3 regions of the Streptomyces sp. NPDC054757 genome follow, and region 2 is predicted to be linked to each of the others. Evidence: riboswitches for the same ligand, from Rfam matches in the RefSeq annotation. Region 2 holds a riboswitch; each other region holds the start of a gene.
What was found. Region 2 has a riboswitch for cobalamin ahead of metE (5-methyltetrahydropteroyltriglutamate--homocysteine S-methyltransferase). Riboswitches for the same ligand answer to the same signal wherever they lie in the genome.
Positions count from the first base shown of each region.

Region 1 (4,578 bases), on a different contig from region 2:
CCGCCGCCGTCCCGTGCGTTCGTGGACAGCTCCCAGGCGTAGGCGATGGCCTCCTCCTTGAAATAGTCCCCGAGGGAGAAGTTGCCGTTCATCTGGAAGAAGGAGCCGTGCCGGGTGGTGCGGCCGACCTCCTCGATGTCCAGGGTCCGTACGCACTTCTGCACGCTGGTGGCCCGCTCCCACGGCGCGGCCGCCTCGCCCGTCAGGTACGGCTTGAAAGGCACCATGCCGGCGTTGACGAACAGCAGCGTCGGGTCAGGGGTGGGCAGCGGCGCGCTCGGGACGACCGTGTGGCCGCGTTCGGCGAAGTAGTCGAGGAATCTGCTGCGGATGTCGGCGGTACGCAAAGTTCAGTGCTCCGGTGGATCGGTCGGACAGGAAGGGGGCCGGACAGGAAGGGGGAACGGCCGCGCTGGTCTGGATGCCGGGGGCCGGAGAATGCCGCGCCTCCGGATCCTTCGGACGCCGGACGGGTGGCCCGCACCCGCCCAAGGCGCCGGTGGCAGGCCAGAGTTGTTTCGGTGCGCGGGGAAGTCGGCAGGCGGCAGGGTTCCCCGGGCGCGTCCACGGTCACAGTGTCGAGGAGCGCGGCCCCGATGCCGCCGCCGCGCGCCGGACCCGGCACGGCGAGTTCACCGACATCCCGGCCCCCGCGCCGCCCGGCGGCCGTGTGCGGTGGCGTTCACGCCGCTCTCGCACCGGTACGGGAGACGGGGTGCAGGGCCGCGTACTCCAGCGGCGCGGACGGATCGACCGAGACATCGAGCGGGGCCGGTCCGGCCCCCGCCCGGACCAGGAGATCACCGACGGCGGCGACCATCGCGCCGTTGTCGGTGCACAGCTTCAGTGGGGGTACCCGCAGCACGATCCCGGCGGCCCGGCAGCGCTCCTCGGCCAGCGCCCGCACCCGCGAGTTGGCGGCCACCCCGCCCACCACGACGAGTGTTCCCACCCCGTGCTCGCGGCAGGCCGCCACCGCCTTGCGCGTCAGCACATCGGCCACGGCCTCCTGGAGCGAAGCCGCCCCGTCGGCGAGCGGCAGCTCTTCGCCTTGCAACCGGTGCCGCTCGGCCCAGCGGGCGGCCGAGGTCTTCAGCCCCGAGAAGGAGAAGTCGTAGCGCGCGTCACGCGGACCGCTCAGCGGCCGGGGGAACGCCACGGCACGCGGATCGCCCTCCCGCGCGGTGCGGTCGATGGCGGGCCCGCCCGGGTACGGCAGTCCGAACACCCTGGCCACCTTGTCGAAGCACTCCCCGGCGGCGTCGTCGATGGTGTCGCCCAGGTGCTCGATCGGATCCCGCGCGAGGTCCCGTACGAGAAGCAGGGACGTGTGCCCGCCCGACACGATCAGCACCATGCACGGGTCCGGCAACGGCCCGTGCTCCAGTGTGTCGGCCGCGACGTGACCGGCCAGATGGTGCACGCCGTGCAACGGCACCCCCAGGGAGAAGGCCAGGGTCTTCGCCCCGGCCAGACCCACCTGCAACGCCCCCGAGAGACCTGGTCCCGTGGTGACCGCCACCGCACCGATGTCCGACATCCGCAGCCCGGCCCGCTCCAGCGCCTCCCGCACGACGGGAACGAACGAGTGGACGTGTGCCCGTGCGGCGATCTCCGGGACCACTCCGCCGAAGCGGGCGTGCTCGTCCATGCTCGACGCCACCGCATGCCCCAGCAATCGCCCGTCCCGCACCAGACCGGCGCCCGTTTCGTCACACGACGACTCGATCCCGAGCACCACCGGAGAACCCACGACAACCTCTTTCGCATACGGAACGCAGTTGCAAAGTATATGCAATAAGGTACGCCGCCGGCCCGTCACCGCAACGGCGCGGGGGCCGGCCTCCAGAGCTCCACCCAGCCCTGCTCCGGATTTGGCATGGGCTTGATTGACCGCCTGGAGAAGCGATCCGTACGCTGCGCGTGTAGTGATGGCATAAGGAAGCTGGTGAGATTCCAGCACGGTCGCGCCACTGTGAGCCACGCCACCGGAAGGTGGCCGGCAAGTCAGACACTGAGCCCTCACTCCGCCCGCATACGCAAGGGACGCACGATCCCAGAAGGAGGGCTCACCTTGAGCAGCGTTTCCACATCCCGTCCGGTGGCCACACCGGTTGTCCTGCCGATCTCCAAGTCCGTTCTCTGGCTGGTCGGTACCGCGCTGATCGCGCTGGCCGTCTACTACTTCATCGGCGTCGACCAGGGGGCCGTGTCGGTGTTCGGCAACGACATGCACATTCACGAGTTCGTCCACGACGGCCGCCACTTCCTCGGCTTTCCCTGCCACTGACCCTCCGCCGCATCTGGACGTACGGACAACTCGACATGGAAAAGAAGCTCATACTGCGCGGCGTTCTCGCCGGCGCAGTCGCGGGCCTGCTCGCCTTCGTCTTCGCGCGGATCTTCGCCGAGCCGCAGATATCCAAGGCCATCGACTACGAGAGCGGCCGCGATGCCGCCCAGGCCGCCCTCGACAAGGCAGCCGGCCTGATACCGGAGGCGGGCGGCCCCGAACTGTTCAGCCGCACCATCCAGGCCAACCTCGGCATCGGCGTCGGCATCGTCTTCTTCGGTATGGCGATGGGCGCCCTGTTCGCCGTCGCCTACACCGTCTGCCTGGGCCGCACCGGCGGTCTGCGGGCCCGCTCCCTGGCGCTGCTCGTCGCCGCCGGCGGGTTCCTCGGCATGTATCTGGTGCCGTTCCTGAAGTACCCGGCCAACCCGCCCGCGATCGGCCACGAGGACACCATCCAGCAGCGCAGCGCCCTGTATCTGATCATGGTCGTGTGCTCCGTGGCCTTCCTGGCGGGAGCGGTGTGGCTCGGCCGACGACTCCAGCCGCGCTTCGGCAACTGGAACGCCTCCCTCCTCGCCGGCGCCGCATTCGTGGTCGCGATCGGGATCGTCATGCTGCTCCTGCCGCAGCTCGGCCATCTCGCGTCCAACAAGGAGAACTTCGGCCATCACGCCACCGAGACCCCGCTGCCGCTGACCGACCCGAAGGGCCACATCGTCTACCCGGGCTTCCCGGCCGATGTGCTGTTCGACTTCCGCTTCTACTCGGTCGCGGCCCAGCTCATCCTCTGGACGGCCATCGGCCTGGTCTTCGCCCCGCTGGCCGAGCGCCTGCTCCGGCCCATGCGACCGGATGCCGCCGCCCCCTCGCAGGAGCCGGACACCGTTCCGGCATGAGCGGTCCACCCACGGCGAGCGCGGCGATCGAGGAGATCGCCGCGCTCGGCCCGTTCTTCGGCGTCCGGACCCATCCGCCAGGTACGGAACCCCCCGGGCCCTGGCGGCGGATCACCGGCCCACTGCTCGAAGCCCGGGTGACAGGCGTACGGGAGTGGCTCGCCGCGGCAGGCGGGCAGCCGCCCGAGGCGGTCGAGACCCGGGTCGCGGCATCCGTCGCCCATCTGGGGCTGGCTGCCCGGCTGGTGTCACCGGCACTGGCCGCCGCCGTGCTGTACGGGCTGGTGCCCGCCCCCGGCCTCGCGGACCTCCGATGGCAGCCTGTGACCGGCGGCCCGGTCCCCTTGTCGCTGCCCGCCGATGCTTTCACCGAAAGGGCTTTTGTCGAGGGGGCGGTGACTGACGGGGCTTCTGCCGTCGGGGCCCTCACCGGCGAACTCTCTTCAGCCGCGCCGCCGGCCCGGCTCGCCGCCGAGCTGGGCAGTCGTCTGGTGGACGGCCCCCTGAGCGAACTCGCCCATGCGATGGCCGAGTTCTCGGTCTCCCCGCACATCCTCTGGGGCAACACCGCATCGGCCGTCAACGGAGCCGCGACCATGATCACGGCAAGCCGCCCAAACCTCACCGCACGGACCCGCGCCATCAGCTCACTGCTTCTGGCGCGGCCCCCACTGCGCGACGCGAGCAGCGTGCGGCCCGACGGAGTGTTCCGGCGGCGGAGCTGCTGCCTGATCTACCGCGCCGCGCCCGGCGCCGCGGGGGCCCTGTGCGGGGACTGCGTACTGTCCCGCTGACCAGGCCGCATCACGTCATCCGCCACTGCCCCCGGTCTTGCCGGGGGCCGGGCTGCGCGCTCTGCTAGGACGTGTTTCGAAAGTCCCGCCTGGCCGACGACGCCTGGCACGCACGCTCGCCGCGTTGTCGGAGTCGTCCAAGTACGTCCAGTACGAGGACGATCCTCCGCCTTGCGATCGCACGCGCCAGGCGCCGTCGGCCCCGCCCTTCGGGCGGACGGCGCTACTTTCGAAACGCGCCCTAGTGGCCGATCTTGTCCAACTCCACGAGTTCCTCGTCGGAGAGCGAGAGTCCCGCACCGGCTGCGTTCTCGCGCAGGTGCGCCACCGACGAGGTGCCGGGAATGAGCAGGATGTTCGGCGACCGCCGCAGCAGCCAGGCCAGGGCGACCGACATCGGTGTCGCGTCCAGCCGGGTGGCCACGGCGGAAAGTGCCGTGGACTGCAGTGGGGTGAAGCCGCCGAGCGGGAAGAAAGGCACGTAGGCGATGCCCTTGGCGGCGAGTTCGCCGATCAGCTCGTCGTCCTGACGGTAGGCGAGGTTGTACATGTTCTGTACGCACACGATCGGCGCGATCGTCTGCGCCTCGGC
Region 1 is NZ_JBSHBW010000023.1:106,916-111,493, reverse strand. Features, by position in the region: gene alaS (alanine--tRNA ligase) at 1-347, opposite strand, end outside; gene tsaD (tRNA (adenosine(37)-N6)-threonylcarbamoyltransferase complex transferase subunit TsaD) at 683-1,753, opposite strand; cobalamin riboswitch at 1,916-2,038, shown strand; gene ACWGKJ_RS25185 (CbtB domain-containing protein) at 2,075-2,290, shown strand; gene ACWGKJ_RS25180 (CbtA family protein) at 2,326-3,192, shown strand; gene ACWGKJ_RS25175 ((2Fe-2S)-binding protein) at 3,189-3,986, shown strand; gene ACWGKJ_RS25170 (aldo/keto reductase family oxidoreductase) at 4,228-4,578, opposite strand, start outside.
Region 1: another riboswitch for cobalamin. It lies ahead of ACWGKJ_RS25185 (CbtB domain-containing protein); the one in region 2 lies ahead of metE (5-methyltetrahydropteroyltriglutamate--homocysteine S-methyltransferase).

Region 2 (4,578 bases):
CGCGGGTAGCCGTGCCCGGCCAGTTCGCGGGCGACCTGCATATGGGAGCGGGCCGCCTCCAGGCTGATGACATCGGCGTCGAGGTCGTCGATGGCCTGGACGATGTCGCCGAACTCGGCGTAGCACATATGCGTGTGGATCTGGGTGGCCGGCTGTACTCCGCTCGTCGTGAGGCGGAAGGACTCGGTGGCCCAGTCCAGATACGCGGCGCGGTCGGCTGAGCGCAGCGGCAGCGTTTCGCGCAGGGCCGGTTCATCGACCTGGATGACCGGAGTACCCGCGCTCTCCAGGTCGCCGACCTCGTCCCGCAGGGCCAGGGCGACCTGCCGGGCGGTGTCGCCGAGCGGCTGGTCGTCGCGGACGAAGGACCAGGCGAGCATGGTGACCGGGCCGGTGAGCATGCCCTTGACCGGGCGGCCGGTCAGGGACTGGGCGTACGTCGTCCAGCGCACCGTCATCGGCTCCGGACGTGAGATGTCGCCGGCCAGGATCGGCGGGCGGACATAGCGGGTCCCGTAGGACTGCACCCACCCCTGCTGGGTGGCGAGATAGCCGGTGAGCTGCTCGGCGAAGTACTGCACCATGTCGTTGCGCTCGGGCTCGCCGTGCACCAGGACATCCAGCCCCGCCGTCTCCTGGAAGGCGATCACCTGCTGGATCTCGTCCCTGACGCGCTCCTCGTACCCCGCGGTGCCGATGCGCCGGGCCCGCAGGTCGGCGCGGGCCGCCCGCAATCCGGTGGTCTGCGGGAACGAGCCGATCGTGGTGGTCGGCAGGAGCGGCAGCCCGAGGCGGGCGCGCTGGGCGGCGGCCCGCTCGGTGTACGGCTGGGAGCGGTGCGTATCCGCGTCCGTGACCGCGGCGGCCCTGGCCCGTACGGCGGGGTCACGGGTGATCGCCGACCCCGCCCGGGAGGCCAGATCGGCCCGGTTGGCGGCCAGTTCGGCCGCGATGGCGCCGGTACCCCCGGCAAGTCCCCTGGCGAGGGTCGCGATCTCCGTGGTCTTCTGCCGGGCGAAGGCGAGCCAGCGCAGGATCTGCGGGTCGATGTCCCGTTCGGCGGTCGCGTCGAGCGGCACATGCAGGAGCGAGCAGGAGGCGGCGACGTCGACCCGGTCCGCCAGGCCGAGCAGGGTGCCAAGGGTGGCCAGTGACTTCTCCAGGTCGTTGACCCAGACGTTGCGCCCGTCGACCACACCGGCGACCAGGCGCTTGCCGGGCAGCCCGCCGACGGCGGCCAGCGCGTCCACATTGGCCGCGGCGGTGCCGGTGAAATCGAGCGCCAGGCCCTCCACCGGAGCCTTCGCCAGGACGGGCAGCGCGTCACCGAGCCGGTCGAAGTAGGAGGCGACCAGCAGCTTCGGGCGGTCGCCGAGCGAACCGAGCATCCGGTAGGCGCGTGCGGTGGCGTTCAGTTCGGCGGGGGTGCGGTCCTGGACGAGGGCCGGCTCGTCCAGCTGGACCCACTCCGCGCCCGCCGCCCGCAGATCGGCCAGCACCTCGGCGTAGACGGGCAGCAGCCGGTCGAGCAGCGTCAGCGGTTCGAAGTCCGCCGCGACGCCCGGGGCGGGCTTGGCCAGCAGCAGATAGGTGACCGGGCCGACGAGGACGGGGCGGGCGGTGAGCCCGCCGGCGGTCGCCTCCCGGAACTCCCCGGTCTGCTGGGTGGAGTCGGCGGTGAACACCGTGTCCGGGCCCAGTTCGGGCACCAGATAGTGGTAGTTGGTGTCGAACCACTTGGTCATCTCCAGGGGCGCGACCTCCTGAGTGCCGCGTGCCATCGCGAAGTAGCCGTCGAGTGCGTCGGCCTCGACGGCCTTGCGGTGCCGCTCGGGGATCGCGCCGACCATGACGCTGGTGTCCAGTACGTGGTCGTAGTACGAGAAGTCACCGGTGGGCACCTCATGGATGCCGGACTCCGCCAGGCGCTGCCAGTTCGACCGGCGCAGATCTGCGGCGGTCTCCCGGAGGCCGTCGGCGTCGACGCGGCCCTTCCAGTAACCCTCGACGGCCTTCTTCAGTTCCCGGTTCGGGCCCTGGCGGGGGTAGCCGTACACGGTGGCCCGTGCTGCCGCGGCTTCGGGCTTCGCTGTCACGGAAATCTCCTTCGCGAGATGACTCCTTGAGATCCCGGAGACGGGACGGGAGCGCGAAGGGATGACGGACCGTAGGGCCTCGCACGTGCCATGAGGCACGGCTGTCCCGCCGGTATGCGCGCCGACCCGCCCACGAGGTCACCGGGATGTCCGTACGCGAACGGTCGCGCACGGGCAACGGGCAGGTCTTCGGACTCGCGGGCACGGTCACCCTCCAAGGGGCGTCCACCTACTGGCCGTCGCTTCCCAGACCCGGCCGGGCCCAGTGCGTATGACGGCGGTCGTTCCCACTCACCGCTGCGGGGCAGTCCCGGATTTCCACCGGGTTCCCTCTTACGACGCATCCCGCCTGGCGGACGGGGCGAACCAGTTGCACCAGCCAGCCTAGGCGGAGACTCCCCGGCGCGGGGGCATCTGCCCACATCGCGGACGGTGATGTGGGACACCGGGCGGTCCTGACGGCCGCCCGGCGCCCCGCCGCTCCCGTCCGGCGGCTACCTCTTCACCCCGAGTCCCGCCCAGATCGGGGCCGAGGCGGCATCGGGTCCGGCCTCCGGGTGTCCGATCTCGGGTACGACGGTCGCGGGCCGCCACAGATGGGGCGCGACCAGACCGGGCTCGATCAGCTCCGTGCCGTCGAAAAAGCGCAGTGTCTCGTCCCGGGTGAGCGGCCGCAGCGCCGTGCCCTCGGCCGCGAAATCGTCCTGCAGCGTGGCGGAGCCACCCGCGAGCTCCCGGGCGAACACCGATATCACCAGACAGCTGCCGGCGGGCAGCGCGTCCATCAGGCGCCGGACGACGGCGTGCGGCTGGTCCTTCGGGTCGATCCAGTGCAGCAGCAGCCCCATCGTCAGGGCCACCGGCTGCCCGAGGTCGAGGGTGTCGCGCAGTTCCGCGGACCCGAGAATGCTGTCCGGATCGGTGAAGTCCGCCGGGATGTACGCGGTGCGCCCGGCCGGGCTGCTGACGTGCAGGGCCCGGGAGTGGGCGAGGACGATCGGATCGTTGTCCGCGTACACGACGCGCGATTCCGGCGCCGTCTCCTGCGCGACCTCGTGCAGATTGGGCGACGTCGGTATGCCCGTGCCGATGTCCAGGAACTGCCGGATGCCCGCCTCGCCCGCCAGATACCGCACAGCACGCAGTACGAACTCCCGGTTGATCCGGGCGGCCAGCTGCACCGACGGCATCTTCTCGGCCACCGTGGCGGCCATGGCACGGTCGGCGGGATAGTTCGTCTTGCCGCCCAGGAACACATCGTAGATACGGGCGGGATGGGCCCTGTCCGTACGCAGGTCGATCGGCGCCCGGTCGTTCGCAGGGCTCATCCACTCGTCCGGTGACGACAACGGATCTCTCCTCTGTTGCTCAACGCTTGGGGTCGATAGTGAACTTGATCCACGGCCATGTCCAACACAGGGTGCGCAGCCCGGGGGTGGTGCTCGCACCACCCCCGGTTCGGGCCCCAGCACTCCTGTGCCGCGGTGCTTTCCGGCGCACGCTGTTCCCTGTCGGCGACGGAAGGTCCGCCGGCGGAGGGTCCGGCAGACCACTGCCGGGCCCGGCCACGAAACGGGGAGGGCCTGATGGCCAGTCACACACGGCGGAGGATTCTGCAGGGGGCGGCGCTCGCGGCGGCGGGGAGCGTGGTCGGGGGCCTGGGGCTCGGCCCCTGCGCCTCCTCGGCGTCGGCCGCGGTCGCCGCCGGGGGAGAGGGCGCGCAGACGTTCCCCTTCCTGGAGGGCGCGTTCGCGCCGGTCACCGAGGAACTGACCGCGTTCGGCCTGAAGGTCACCGGGCGGGTGCCGCGCGACCTGGACGGCCGCTTCCTGCGTACCGGCCCGAATGCCCTCGGTATCGAGGACCCGCGGGCGCACCACTGGATGCTGGGGGACGGCATGGTCCACGGGGTGCGGCTGCGCGACGGGCGGGCCGAGTGGTACCGCAACCGCTGGGTGCGCTCGTCGCAGGTGGCGAAGAAACTGGGCGAGCCTTACCGGGGCGAGGTCCCGCCCGACGACTTCGCGGCCAACACGCATGTGATCCCGTACAAGGGGCGCATCCTGGCGCTCCAGGAGAGCGGCCCCCTGCCGTACGAGCTGGACGGCGAGCTGAACACCCTGCGTCCGTACGACTTCCGCTCCACACTGGAGGGCGCGTTCACCGCGCACACGAAGTACGACGCCGCCGCGGACGAGCTGCACGCCGTGGCGTACTACCCGACCTGGGACCATGTCCGCCACCTCATGATCGACCGGACCGGCCGGGTGGCACGGTCCACCAGGATCCCGGTGGCGGACGCGCCGATGATGCACGACTTCGCGCTCACCCGGAAGTACGTGGTGCTCGTGGACGTACCCGTCACCTTCGACATGGCGGCGGCCGGAGCGGGCGCGGCGGTGCCCTACGTCTGGAACGACAGGCACCCGATGCGGGTCGGTGTGATGCCGCGGACCGGCGGCGCCGCCCGGTGGTTCGATAT
Region 2 is NZ_JBSHBW010000006.1:234,001-238,578, reverse strand. Features, by position in the region: gene metE (5-methyltetrahydropteroyltriglutamate--homocysteine S-methyltransferase) at 1-2,096, opposite strand, end outside; cobalamin riboswitch at 2,260-2,482, opposite strand; gene ACWGKJ_RS11340 (SAM-dependent methyltransferase) at 2,591-3,424, opposite strand; gene ACWGKJ_RS11335 (carotenoid oxygenase family protein) at 3,683-4,578, shown strand, end outside.

Region 3 (4,578 bases), on a different contig from region 2:
CGCCGAAGGTGACCGTGCCGTGGTTCTGGAGGAGGCAGCCGGAGCGGTCGGCGAGTGCGGTGAGCATGTTCGCCGCCAGCTCGTCGCTTCCGTAGAGCGCGTACGGGGCGACCCGCACCGGGCCGCCCAGTGCGGCGGCCATGTAGTGGACGGCGGGCAGCTCGGGGACGAGGGTGGAGACCGCCGTCGCGTGCACCGCGTGGGTGTGGACCACGGCGGTGGCGGTGGTGGCGCGGTAGACGGCGAGATGCAGGGGCAGTTCGCTGGTCGGCTTCAGCTCGCCGAGCACCTGGCGGCCCTCCAGGTCGACGGCGACGGTGTCGCCGGGGCCGAGCCGCTCGTACGGCACCCCGCTGGGGGTGACCAGGATCAGATCGCCGCAGCGCACCGAGACATTGCCCGATGTACCGACGACCAGCCCATCGGACGCGGTCCTGCGGGCGGTGGCGACCACATCGTGCCAGGCATGCGCGAGCGGACCGGTCTCATAGGACGTCACGGCACCCTCCCCCATCACATCTCACATCTGGCCCCATCACATCTGACCCCACATCCGGAACATCCGGAACATCCGGAACATCCGGAACATCCGGAACGCACCGGTCCCGGTGCGCCGCCCCGGGCACAGGCGGCCCGTCCCCGCGATGATGCCAGGCCCGCGGGCACCGCGGTACGCCGCGACGGCAGGCAGGCAGGCGGGCGGGCAAGCGGGCCGCGATGAGCGGAATGGGTGCGTCCGGGCAGGGTCACCACAGCGCCCGGCTCAGTTCATCTTCCGTTCACCCGGGTTGCCTACGTTCATCGCGTCAATGACCTCGAACGATTGCCCAGGTAAATGGAACACTTGACCCTGCTCCTTGGGATCGTGATCATTACCGCTCTCGTGTTCGACTTCACGAACGGTTTCCACGACACGGCCAACGCGATGGCCACGACCATCTCGACCGGCGCTCTCCAACCGAAGACCGCGGTGGCCATGTCCGCCGTGCTCAACCTCGTCGGGGCGTTCCTCTCCGTCGAGGTCGCCAGGACGATCTCCGGCGGGATCATCAACGAACAGGGCATCACCACCGAAGTGATCTTCGCGGCGCTCGTCGGCGCCATCCTCTGGAACCTGCTGACCTGGCTGCTCGGCCTGCCGTCCAGTTCCTCCCACGCACTCTTCGGCGGGCTCATCGGAGCCACGCTGATGTCGGTCGGCTCGTCCGGTGTCAACGGCGACGTGGTCGTCACCAAGGTCCTGCTCCCCGCGGTCGCCGCGCCGGTCGTCGCCGGTCTCGCCGCGCTGCTGGCCACCAGGCTGACGTACCGGATCGGACGCCGTACGGACGAGAAGTCCACCGCCAAGGGCTACCGGGCGGGCCAGATCGCCTCCGCCGGCCTGGTCTCGCTGGCCCACGGCACCAACGACGCGCAGAAGACCATGGGCATCATCACCCTCGCCCTGGTCACCGGCAAGGTCATCGCCCCCGGTTCGAACCCGCCGCTGTGGGTCATCGTCTCCGCGGGCACCGCCATCGCACTCGGCACCTACCTGGGCGGCTGGCGCATCATCAAGACCATGGGCAAGGGGCTCACGGAGCTCAGGCCGCAGCAGGGCTTCGCCGCCCAGACCGGTGCCGCGACCGTGATCCTGGCCTCCTCGCACCTCGGCTTCTCGCTCTCCACCACCCAGGTCTGCTCGGGCTCCGTGATGGGCGCGGGCCTCGGCCGCAAGGGCGGGGTGGTCCGCTGGTCCACCGCGACCCGGATGGCCGTCGCCTGGTGTCTGACGCTGCCCGCCGCCGCGCTCGTAGGCGCGGGCGCCGAGTTCCTGACCGGCCGCGGTCCCTGGGGTATCGGGGCCGTGGCCGTTCTGCTGGTCGCGGGCTCCGGTGTCATCTGGGCGCTCTCCCGCCGTACACCGGTCGACCGGCACAGCGTCACGCCGGACGGGCCCGCGGTCGCCGACGAGCCCGCCGGGGTGGTGACGACAGCCATCGCCGCCGTCGCCCCGCCGCCCGTCGCGGTCCCCGAAGGTCTGCGGACCACCATCCCCGCACCGGGCGGCCCCGCACCGGAGCCGACCCGGCCCGCCACGGTCTGACGGCCCGAACGAGAAGGACACCCCACCATGGACATCGACTGGGCAGCTCTCGGCACCGTCTTCGGCGTCAGCCTCGTGGCGACCGTCGGACTGGTCGGCCTCTTCACGCTCGGCGTGGTGGGGCTGGCGCGTGAGCCCGCGCCGGAGGCGGGCACCGCGACCGCACCCGCCGCCACGGCACCGGCCGGTACGGGCCGGGGCGGCACCCCGGGCGTGCGGGCGGGTTCGTACGCCTGCTTCGCGCTCTGCGCGGCGGCCGTCGCGTACGGAATCTTCCTGATCGTCGCCTGACGGCCCCGCTCCCCCGCGTCACGCCGTAGCCCCGGCGGCCCGTGTGGGGCCCGGCACAACGACTCGTCGCAGGTCAAGGGTGAGTTGACGGGTGTTCGCCGACCGTGGTGGACTGCCGGGGCCAGTACGGCGGCAGGAGAGGAAGTCCGGTGCGAATCCGGCGCGGTCCCGCCACTGTCACCGGGGGTCGCACCCCGGGAGCCAGGAACTCTCACCGCCGGTCACGTCGAACCAGGGCGCGGACACCCTGAGTGAGGACTACGCCATGCGCGGCTGCCTGCTGCCCGATCGCCCCGACACTCCGGTCACCAGCGCGGCAGGGGCCCGCCGAGGCGTACCGGCCTGCTGACCCCATGCGTGCCGAGCGTGTCTTCGTGTACGGCGCCGCCACGGGCCTCCTGGCGGACTTCCTCATCGCCGATCCCCGGCGCGGGCACCCCGTCGCCGCTTTCGGGCGGGCCGCCGCCGCAGTGGAGCGCCGGCTCTGGCGCGACCACCGCGGGTGGGGCGTCCTGCACACCGCGGTCTGCGCCGGGGGCGCGGTGGGCGCCGCCGTGCTGGCCGGGCGGGCCGTGCGCGGCCGGCCCGCGGCGGGGATCGCGCTGACCGCGGCCACCACCTGGGCCGTCGTCGGCGGCACCTCGCTGGGGCGGGAGGCGCGCGCGGTGGGCGATGCGCTGGCCGCCGGTGACACCGAGGCAGCCAGGGAGCGGCTGCCGCATCTGTGCGGACGCGATCCGCAGGCCCTGGACGCCCAGCAGATCGCGCGGGCCGTCGTGGAGTCCGTGGCCGAGAACACCTCGGACGCGGTGGTGGGCGCGCTGGTCTGGGGTGCGCTGGCCGGGGTGCCGGGGCTCGCCGGGTTCCGGGCGGTGAACACCCTGGACGCGATGGTCGGCCACCGGTCGCCCCGTTATCTGCGGTACGGCTGGGCCTCCGCCCGGCTGGACGACCTGGCGGGCTGGCCCGGCGCCCGGCTCACCGCCGTACTCGCGGTCCTCGCGGGCGGGGACCCGGGCGGCGCCCTGCGCGCCTGGCGGTCCGACGCGGGCGGCCACCCGAGCCCCAACGCGGGCCCGGTCGAGGCCTCGTTCGCGGGCGCGCTGGGTGTACGGCTCGGCGGCACCCTCTCGTACGGCGGCCGGGTCGAGCACCGGGCGGTGCTCAACGGCGGTGGCAGGCCCGTGGAGTACGGGGACATCGAGCGTGCGGTCCGGCTGTCGCGCCGGGTGTCCGTGCTGGCGCTCGCGGCGGCTCTCGTGGTGAGGAAGGTGCGCGGATGAGCGGCGGACTGCTGGTGGCCGGTACGACGTCGGACGCCGGGAAGAGCGTGGTCACGGCGGGCATCTGCCGGTGGCTGGTGCGCCGGGGGGTGAAGGTCGCGCCGTTCAAGGCGCAGAACATGTCGCTCAACTCGTTCGTCACCCGCGAGGGCGCGGAGATCGGGCGGGCCCAGGCCATGCAGGCGCAGGCGGCGCGGGTCGAGCCCACGGCCCTGATGAATCCGGTCCTGCTCAAGCCGGGGAGCGACCGGTCGAGCCAGGTCGTGCTGATGGGGAAGCCGGTGGGCGAGATGAGCGCCCGCGGCTACCACGGCGGGCGGCAGGAGGCGCTGCTCTCCACGGTGACGGACTGCCTGGCCGAGCTGCGGGGCACGTACGACGCGGTGATCTGCGAGGGGGCGGGCAGTCCCGCCGAGATCAATCTGCGGCGGACCGACATCGTGAACATGGGCATCGCGCGCGCCGCGCGGTTCCCGGTGGTCGTCGTCGGCGACATCGACCGGGGCGGTGTCTTCGCGTCGTTCTTCGGTACGACCGCGCTGCTGGCCGCCGAGGACCAGTCGCTGGTCGCGGGATATCTCGTCAACAAGTTCCGCGGCGACGTCTCCCTCCTCGAACCGGGGCTCGACATGCTGTACGGGCTGACCGGGCGGCGGACCTACGGGGTGCTGCCGTACGCGCACGGTCTGGGCATCGACGAGGAGGACGGGCTGCGGGTGTCGATGCGCGGCACCGTGCGTGAGTCCGCGGTCTCGGCGCCGTACGGGCAGGATGTTCTGCGGGTCGCCGTGTGCGCCGTGCCGCTGATGTCGAACTTCACCGATGTGGACGCGCTGGCGGCCGAACCGGGCGTCGTGGTGCGGTTCGTGGACCGTGCGGAGGAGCTGGCGGACGCGGATCTGGTGATCGTGCCGGGGA
Region 3 is NZ_JBSHBW010000026.1:42,094-46,671, reverse strand. Features, by position in the region: gene ACWGKJ_RS26695 (class II aldolase/adducin family protein) at 1-499, opposite strand, end outside; gene ACWGKJ_RS26690 (inorganic phosphate transporter) at 836-2,086, shown strand; gene ACWGKJ_RS26685 (hypothetical protein) at 2,114-2,377, shown strand; cobalamin riboswitch at 2,470-2,607, shown strand; gene ACWGKJ_RS26680 (cobalamin biosynthesis protein) at 2,731-3,660, shown strand; gene ACWGKJ_RS26675 (cobyric acid synthase) at 3,657-4,578, shown strand, end outside.
Region 3: another riboswitch for cobalamin. It lies ahead of ACWGKJ_RS26680 (cobalamin biosynthesis protein); the one in region 2 lies ahead of metE (5-methyltetrahydropteroyltriglutamate--homocysteine S-methyltransferase).